DNA from 2 places in the Arthrobacter sp. MDT2-3 genome. Region 1 is predicted to be linked to the other one. Evidence: riboswitches for the same ligand, from Rfam matches in the RefSeq annotation. Region 1 holds a riboswitch; the other holds the start of a gene.
What was found. A riboswitch is a leader RNA that binds a small molecule or an ion and turns the genes downstream of it on or off. The one in region 1 is predicted to bind thiamine pyrophosphate.
Positions count from the first base shown of each region.

Region 2: it holds a riboswitch for thiamine pyrophosphate, as region 1 does, so the genes downstream of both, AC5RUQ_RS14735 (ECF transporter S component) here and AC5RUQ_RS19445 (bifunctional hydroxymethylpyrimidine kinase/phosphomethylpyrimidine kinase) in region 1, are expected to answer to the same signal.

Region 1 covers NZ_JBNHFS010000008.1:114,460-118,115, reverse strand. Annotated here, with positions in the region: gene AC5RUQ_RS19450 (Rne/Rng family ribonuclease) at 1-2,086, shown strand, start outside; TPP riboswitch at 2,247-2,344, shown strand; gene AC5RUQ_RS19445 (bifunctional hydroxymethylpyrimidine kinase/phosphomethylpyrimidine kinase) at 2,352-3,656, shown strand, end outside.
Region 2 covers NZ_JBNHFS010000004.1:424,984-428,639, forward strand. Annotated here, with positions in the region: gene AC5RUQ_RS14730 (ABC transporter ATP-binding protein) at 1-1,004, opposite strand, end outside; gene AC5RUQ_RS14735 (ECF transporter S component) at 1,004-1,627, opposite strand; TPP riboswitch at 1,693-1,833, opposite strand; gene AC5RUQ_RS14740 (heme-degrading domain-containing protein) at 1,906-2,448, shown strand; gene AC5RUQ_RS14745 (hypothetical protein) at 2,555-2,764, shown strand; gene AC5RUQ_RS14750 (DUF4383 domain-containing protein) at 2,886-3,344, shown strand; gene AC5RUQ_RS14755 (iron-containing redox enzyme family protein) at 3,429-3,656, shown strand, end outside.

The DNA.
Region 1 (3,656 bases):
GGCCGAGCACTTCGTATCAAAGACCCAGCAGGATTCCCTGATTGGCAACGTGTACCTGGGCAAGGTCCAGAACGTGCTGCCCTCCATGGAAGCTGCCTTCGTGGACATCGGACGCGGCCGCAACGCTGTCCTGTACGCCGGCGAGGTGAACTGGGAAGCGGTGAACCTCGAGGGCAAGCAGCGGCGCATCGAAAACGCCCTCAAGTCCGGCGACACCGTCCTGGTCCAGGTGACTAAGGACCCCGTGGGACACAAGGGCGCACGCCTGACCAGCCAGATCTCGCTGCCTGGCCGCTACCTGGTGTACGTGCCCGGCGGTTCCATGACCGGCATTTCGCGCAAGCTGCCCGACGTCGAACGCAACCGCCTCAAGCGCATCCTCAAGGACCGCCTCCCGGAGCAAGCCGGCGTCATCGTCCGCACCGCGGCCGAAGGCGCTTCCGAGGAAGAGCTGACGCACGACATCAACCGGCTGCGCGCGCAGTGGGAGGGCATCGAGAGCCAGTCGAAGTCCACGAAGATCCTTGCCCCTGAATTGCTCTACGGCGAACCGGACCTCACCATCAAGGTGGTCCGCGACGTCTTCAACGAGGACTTCTCCAAGCTGATCGTCTCGGGCGAGGAAGCCTGGGACACCATCGAGGCCTACGTTACGTACGTAGCGCCGGACCTGGTGGGCCGCCTTGAGAAGTGGACCAAGGACCAGGACATCTTCGCTGCCTGGCGCATCGACGAGCAGATCCACAAGGCGCTCGAACGCAAGGTCTTCCTGCCCTCCGGCGGTTCGCTGGTGATTGACCGCACCGAGGCCATGACCGTAGTGGACGTCAACACCGGCAAGTTCACGGGCAGCGGCGGCAACCTCGAAGAGACGGTGACCAAAAACAACCTTGAGGCTGCGGAAGAAGTCGTCCGCCAGCTCCGCCTCCGCGATATCGGCGGCATTATCGTCATCGACTTCATCGACATGGTCCTGGAATCCAACCGCGACCTCGTGCTCCGCCGCATGGTGGAATGCCTGGGACGCGACCGGACCAAGCACCAGGTTGCGGAAGTTACGTCACTTGGCCTCGTGCAGATGACGCGCAAGCGGATGGGTACCGGGCTCCTCGAAGTCTTCGGCGAGCAGTGCGAAGCGTGCGCGGGCCGCGGCGTGGTAACCCACGACGACCCCGTGGAGCACCGGCGGGCCAACATTGTGGCCGCCGAGCACCACATCCAGCGGACGGACAGCAGGCCGGAGGCCCGCAGCGAAGGCCACCGCAACGACGCCCAGCGCGTCGACAACAACCAGCCCGGCGCGCGCCCGGACCGCAAACGCCGGCGGGGCCGCGGTGGCCAGCAGCCGGAGGTTGCCCCGGCAGCAGCAGCCGTGCACGTCCACACGGTGCACCCTGACCCCTCGGACGCTGAACGGCATGCCAAGGCGGAGGCCACAAGGCTGGCCCTTGCCAACATCGCCGCCGCCGCGCATGCAGCCCACCTGCACGACGACGAAGTGGCGGCAGCCAAGCAGGCGGCCGCCGACCAGCCCGCCGCTGCCTCCGCAGCGGAGGCTGCGAAGCGCGACGACGAAGCGCGTCAGGCTGCCGTGCTGACCTTCGGCGGCGAGAAGGTGGTGCTGCCGTTCGTTGAGCACGCTGAAGAGCCGCAGCAGAAGCCTGCCCTGACCCTGGACCGGCTTGCGGAGGCCTTCGCCCACCTTGGCCAGCCGGCACCTGCCGAAGACCAGCCCGAGCAGGCAGAACCGGAGCAGAAACCGGTGGAGCCCGTGCAATCGACAGCGCCGGTACAGGCGCCCGCTGCTGCAGCACCGGCGAAGGACTACAGCGACCACACGCTGGAGCAGTCCCGGCAGCGCCGGCCGCGGCGCAACCGCAGTGCCAGCCGTGCCCAAGGAGCTGCAAACGAAACCACTGTGCAGCATCACGAAAACGTGGCGGCAGCCGGCACAGGGCATACCCACGAGGCAAAGGCCCCCGAACCGGCCGGTGCCGGCGGCTCCAGTGACGGCAATGCCGGCACCAGGAAGCCGGCCGAGGCGCCCATCATCCTGGGCGTCGGAGTTCCGGCCTCGGAGCTCTAAGCGTTACCGGTAAGTAGATGCCCGGCCAGCCACAACAGTGGCCGGCCGGGCATTTTCGTGTGTAGCGCCAGCCATGCGGCGACAGGTCGGCATTTCAGTGCACGGCGCCCGGTCGCAATGTGTCACCTTCGGCCTGGGCCAGGCAAAAAAGCTAGGCTGGGGAACCGACACGGGGTGCCGCGCAGAGAGCCGGCTGAGATTCACACCCGTTGAACCTGTCCGGCTAGCACCGGCGAAGGGATGTCTCTTGTCTACGACTCTTGTAATGCCCACTGCCTCCTCGGCAATATTCACTGCTGCACCAACACGCCCAGGCAGGCCCGTACCCCGGGTCCTTTCCATAGCAGGTTCCGACCCTTCCGGCGGCGCCGGTATACAAGCCGACCTGAAGAGCATCGCCGCGCTCGGCGGTTACGGGATGGCTGCCATCACTGCCCTGACCGCCCAGAACACCCGCGGAGTCCGATCCGTCCATGTGCCGCCCGCAAAGTTCCTGAGCCAGCAGCTGGAGGCGGTCAGTGACGACATCGGCATCGACGCCGTGAAAATTGGAATGCTGGGCAGTGCCGAGGTGATCGAGGCAGTGGTGGCATGGATCCGGAAGGTGCGCCCCGCCGTCGTGGTCCTGGACCCGGTGATGGTGGCCACCAGCGGCGACCGGCTCCTGCAGGAATCTGCCGAAGCGGCACTGCGCGGGCTCCTTCCGCTGGCGCACCTCATCACCCCAAACCTGGCAGAGCTCGCCATGCTCGTTGGGGGCCAACTGCAGGACACCTGGACCGGGGCCCTGGAACAAGGCCGCGCCCTCGCTGCTGCCACCGGCGCCACTGTGCTGGTCAAGGGCGGCCACCTGATCGGTGACGAGTGCCCCGACGCGTTGGTCAACACCTCAGGCCTTCTGTCCGACGAAGTGGTGGTGGTGCCGGGGGAGCGGGTGGCAACGCGGAACAGCCATGGCACTGGCTGTTCACTGTCCTCTGCCATGGCAACGGCGCAGGCACGGCTGGGGGACTGGGAGGTTTCCCTCCGTGAAGTCAAACCCTGGCTGGCCGGCGCGCTGGAGGCATCCGGAACACTGGAGGTGGGAACAGGCAACGGGCCGGTGCACCACTTCCACCACCAGCAGCCGCTGCTTTCCGAAGGGAGCTTCGCCGCCATACTCTGGCGTGAGGCGCAGCAGGACCTGGACGACATCCATGCCCTGGACTTCATCCGCAACCTGGCCTCGGGCAGCCTGGGCGAGAAGGAGTTCGCGTACTACCTCGCCCAGGATGCCATCTACCTCAACGGCTATTCGCGCGTGCTGGCCAGGGCCAGTGCACTGGCACCCACCGAGGCGGAGCAGCTCTTCTGGGCGGCCTCTGCCCGGCAGTGCCTGGAAGTCGAGTCGGAGCTGCACCGCTCCTGGCTGAGCACGCGAACCGTGCAGCCCGGGCTTGGCCCTGTTACGAAGTCCTACGTGGACCACCTGACGGCGGCATCGGCGTCGGGCAGTTATGCGGTCGTGGCGGCGGCCGTTTTGCCCTGCTTCTGGCTCTACGCCGAGGTGGGAGCAGCGCTTTACGCCCGG
Region 2 (3,656 bases), on a different contig from region 1:
GGCCCGGTGATGGCCAGCGCCTGCCCGGCCCGGACCTGCGCGGAAATGCCCTGCTGCACCGGCACCGGCGGCACCTTCCGGAAGCGCTTGCGGCGCGGACGTTCACGCGACACCGCCAGCTCCTCGGCGGCAAGCAGCAGGTCGCCAGTCCCGGGAGCCGAAGCGGCAGCACGCAGACGCGTCGGCGGGACGTAGCCGGGCACCCAGACTCCGGCCGCGATCAGCATGCTCCGGGCTTCGCTGAGGACCTGATCCGGCGGCCCGTCCAACAGCACGGCGGAATCGGTCGACGAGCCGGGCTGCAGCACCACAATCCGGTCAACCAGGTCCTTCCACACCGCCACGCGGTGCTCCACCACCACCAACGTTGCCCCGGTTTTGTCGAGGCAGCGGCCCACGGCGTCGCGCACCTCCACCACGCCGGCAGGGTCCAGGTTGGCGGTTGGCTCATCGAGGAGGATCAGCCCCGGCCGCATGGCAAGGATGCCCGCCAACGCAAGGCGCTGCTTCTGCCCGCCGGACAGTGCCGACGTCGGATGGTCCAACGGCAGGTGGGAAAGCCCGACGTCGTCCAGCGCCTCGTGCACGCGAGCCCAGATGTCATCGCGGGGCACGGCAAGGTTCTCGGCGCCGAAGGCGACGTCGTCACCTACGCGCGAGAGAACAACCTGGGTCTCCGGGTCCTGCTGCATCAGCCCGGCCCGGCCGCGCTGCTCCCGGGGGGAAGCGCCGTCGATCAGCAGCGACCCGGACTCATCGGAATCGCCGGCGTCAGCGTCGTCGGCATGTGCGTCCCCCAGCACCCCAGCCAGCGCGTGGAGGAGCGTGGACTTGCCTGCGCCGGACGGGCCCAGCAGCAGGACGCGTTCACCCGGTTGGATGTCCAGGTCGAGGGCACGGACAGCGGGTTTGGAGCGGCCGGCATGCCGCCAGCCCCAGCCTCTGGCCGTGACTGCAGCCGGCCGCGCCGCCACCGCAGAGCTGTGGAGGGAAGGAGCAGTCATCAGGAGAAGACGGGCTCCGATGCTGCCTTGCGTGACGCAAAGGAGCTCAGGACGCCGGTCCTCGCCAGGCCGCGGGTGGCGATCCACGACAGGGCTCCTGCGATCACGGCCCCGGAAATGGCGGTGAAGATGATGTAGGCCAGCTTGTCCCCGCCGGAGTAGGCGATGTTCCAGCCCCACGGCGCGAACGAATCGTTCAGGCCGCAGAAAAGTCCGGCAGCGGCGCCGGCGAGCAGGGCTACCGGCAGGTTGAACTTCCGGTACACGAAGATCGCGAAGACGATCTCGGCGCCCAGGCCCTGGACAAACCCGGAGAACAGCACCGAGGCGCCGTACTGCGAGCCCATGAGCAGTTCGCCGGTGGCCGCCACGGTCTCGCAGAACAGTGCGGCGCCCGGCTTGCGGATGATGAGCATGCCCAGCACCGCGGGGATCATCCAGCCGCCGGCCAACAAGCCGGTAAGCGGTGGATAGACGGCGTTCATAGGTGCCGAGACTGCGGCTGCGCCCTGGGACCAGGCCCAGAAAATGACGCCGCCGGCGATGGCGATGAGGGCTGCCACCACGATGTCCACAACGCGCCAGGACTTGCTGGTGGTCTTCTTGATTGCTGTCGTTGCCATGCGATCCTCCTGAGGAACAGGAGGGGAAAGTGGATACAGCAACCGGCGCTGCCGCCGTTGCCGCACACTTCGAGAACTCGACTCCCTTGCGCCGGTACTAACCGGATCAGGTTCGAGGGTCTGCGGCTGTCCGCACTCTCAGCGCCCACCTGCGGTCCCTGGCATGGCCAGTGATGCCCGACGGCGGCGCTCCCCTGTCGTTGAATGTTTCTGTCGGTAAATAATCGCCCTTGTGGGCGGGGTCCAGTTTACACCGGAGGAGGGGTAGATTGTGGGCCATGACTGCCAATTCCCCGCATGTGACCGAGTTCGATCCGGATTCCGATGCCATCCAGCAGGAAGGATCCCTGCAAGCGCTCATCGCCCGGATCGAAGGCGAAATCCACGAGCTACAGTTTCCCGGCTTCTCCCTGGACGATGCACTCAACCTCGGGCTGCTGCTGGTGGAGCTGGGCAAGGAGGGCCAGTTTTCCATCGCGATAGACATCACCAAGGGTGAGCAGGTCCTGTTCCATGTGGCGCTGCCCGGCGCCACCCCGGACAACGAGCACTGGATCCGTGCGAAGCAGCGCACGGCCGCCCGGTATGAGGTGCCTTCCCTGCTGGTGGGGCTGCGCGCCCGGCTCAAGGGCGGACGGATCGAGGACAACGCCTGGTTCGATCAAAGCCGGTATGCGGCCCACGGCGGCTCCTTCCCGGTCTACGTCACAGGGGTGGGCGCAGTCGCAACCGTGACCGTCTCAGGGCTTCCCCAGGTGCAGGACCATGACCTGGTGGTACAGGCCCTGCGCGAGATCCTCGGTTCCATGCGGGCGGACTGACCTCCAGTGGGCGGACGGACTGCAGCATCAAAGCGGACTATGGACGCCGCGAAATGCTGGGAGTACATTCGAGGCCAGCGGCCGGAGTTCCAAACAGGAGGACGCCATGATCGGTCCTGCAGCCGAAAACCAAGTGCGTGCGGCGGTGGACAAGGCAGCCGAGGAAATGATCTATATCGGCCCGGACCACCCTTACTATCCACTGCTGGCGGAACTTGTGTCCGCCGTCGGGAAGGCCTGGCAGCAAGGGTACGAGCACGGACGCCGGGGCGGGCACCGGGCCAACCCCTATGTGTGGAGTACCTCGGAGGGGTGAGTGCCACCACCGGCAGCGGGGTCCGCCGCGTGCTGGCTGTCCGCCAGATGGAAAGCGTACTTAGCTTTTATTAGTAATCATGCTTACTATGTTGTCTCCCGGCTTTTGAGGAGACAGGACAATGACAGTCAGCACCCGGGCCACCGGAGCAAGGACCGGCCTGCAGAAGGCAGCGCTTGCAACGGGCGCCCTCTTCCTCCTGGTGGGTGTCCTGGGATTCATCCCCGGGATCACCAGCAATTATGAAGCCCTGGGCTTGGCCGGGCACGGCTCCGGGGCCTTGCTGTTGGGAGTTTTCCAGGTGTCCATCCTGCACAATATCGTGCACGCGGCCTTCGGGGCGGCGGGACTGTTGCTGGCCCGGACCCACCAGCAGGCAAGGAGCTTCCTCATCTACGGGGGCGTTGTCTACCTGGTCCTTTGGCTGTACGGACTCCTGGTGGGTGATCAAACCCCCGCCAACTTTGTCCCCCTCAACGGCGCCGACAATTGGCTGCACTTGGCCCTAGGCTTGGGCATGATCATCCTGGCCATCCTGCTGTCACCGCGGACCACCCCAAAAACGCCGCCCCGGACCTGACCCGCCGGCCAAACCGAAACCGTCACCGTCGACGCCGCAGCACAGGCAGCACCGGCAGTACCACTGCCACCCATAAGGAGCATCATGAAAATCCCCGAAGCCCGAGGCCCCCTTAGCAGCGCCCTTTTTACTTCCCTGGCCGTTGGCGCCGGCACCGACGACGCCACGACGCGCGTCGAAGAACTGCGCCGGCTGGTCACGGCAGGGCTCGCTGCAGCCACAGACATCATCGGGGACGACGACGTCCAGCTGGCACTTTTCTGCCTTTATGAGCTCCACTACTCCGGCCTTGAAGGCGTCAGCGACGACTGG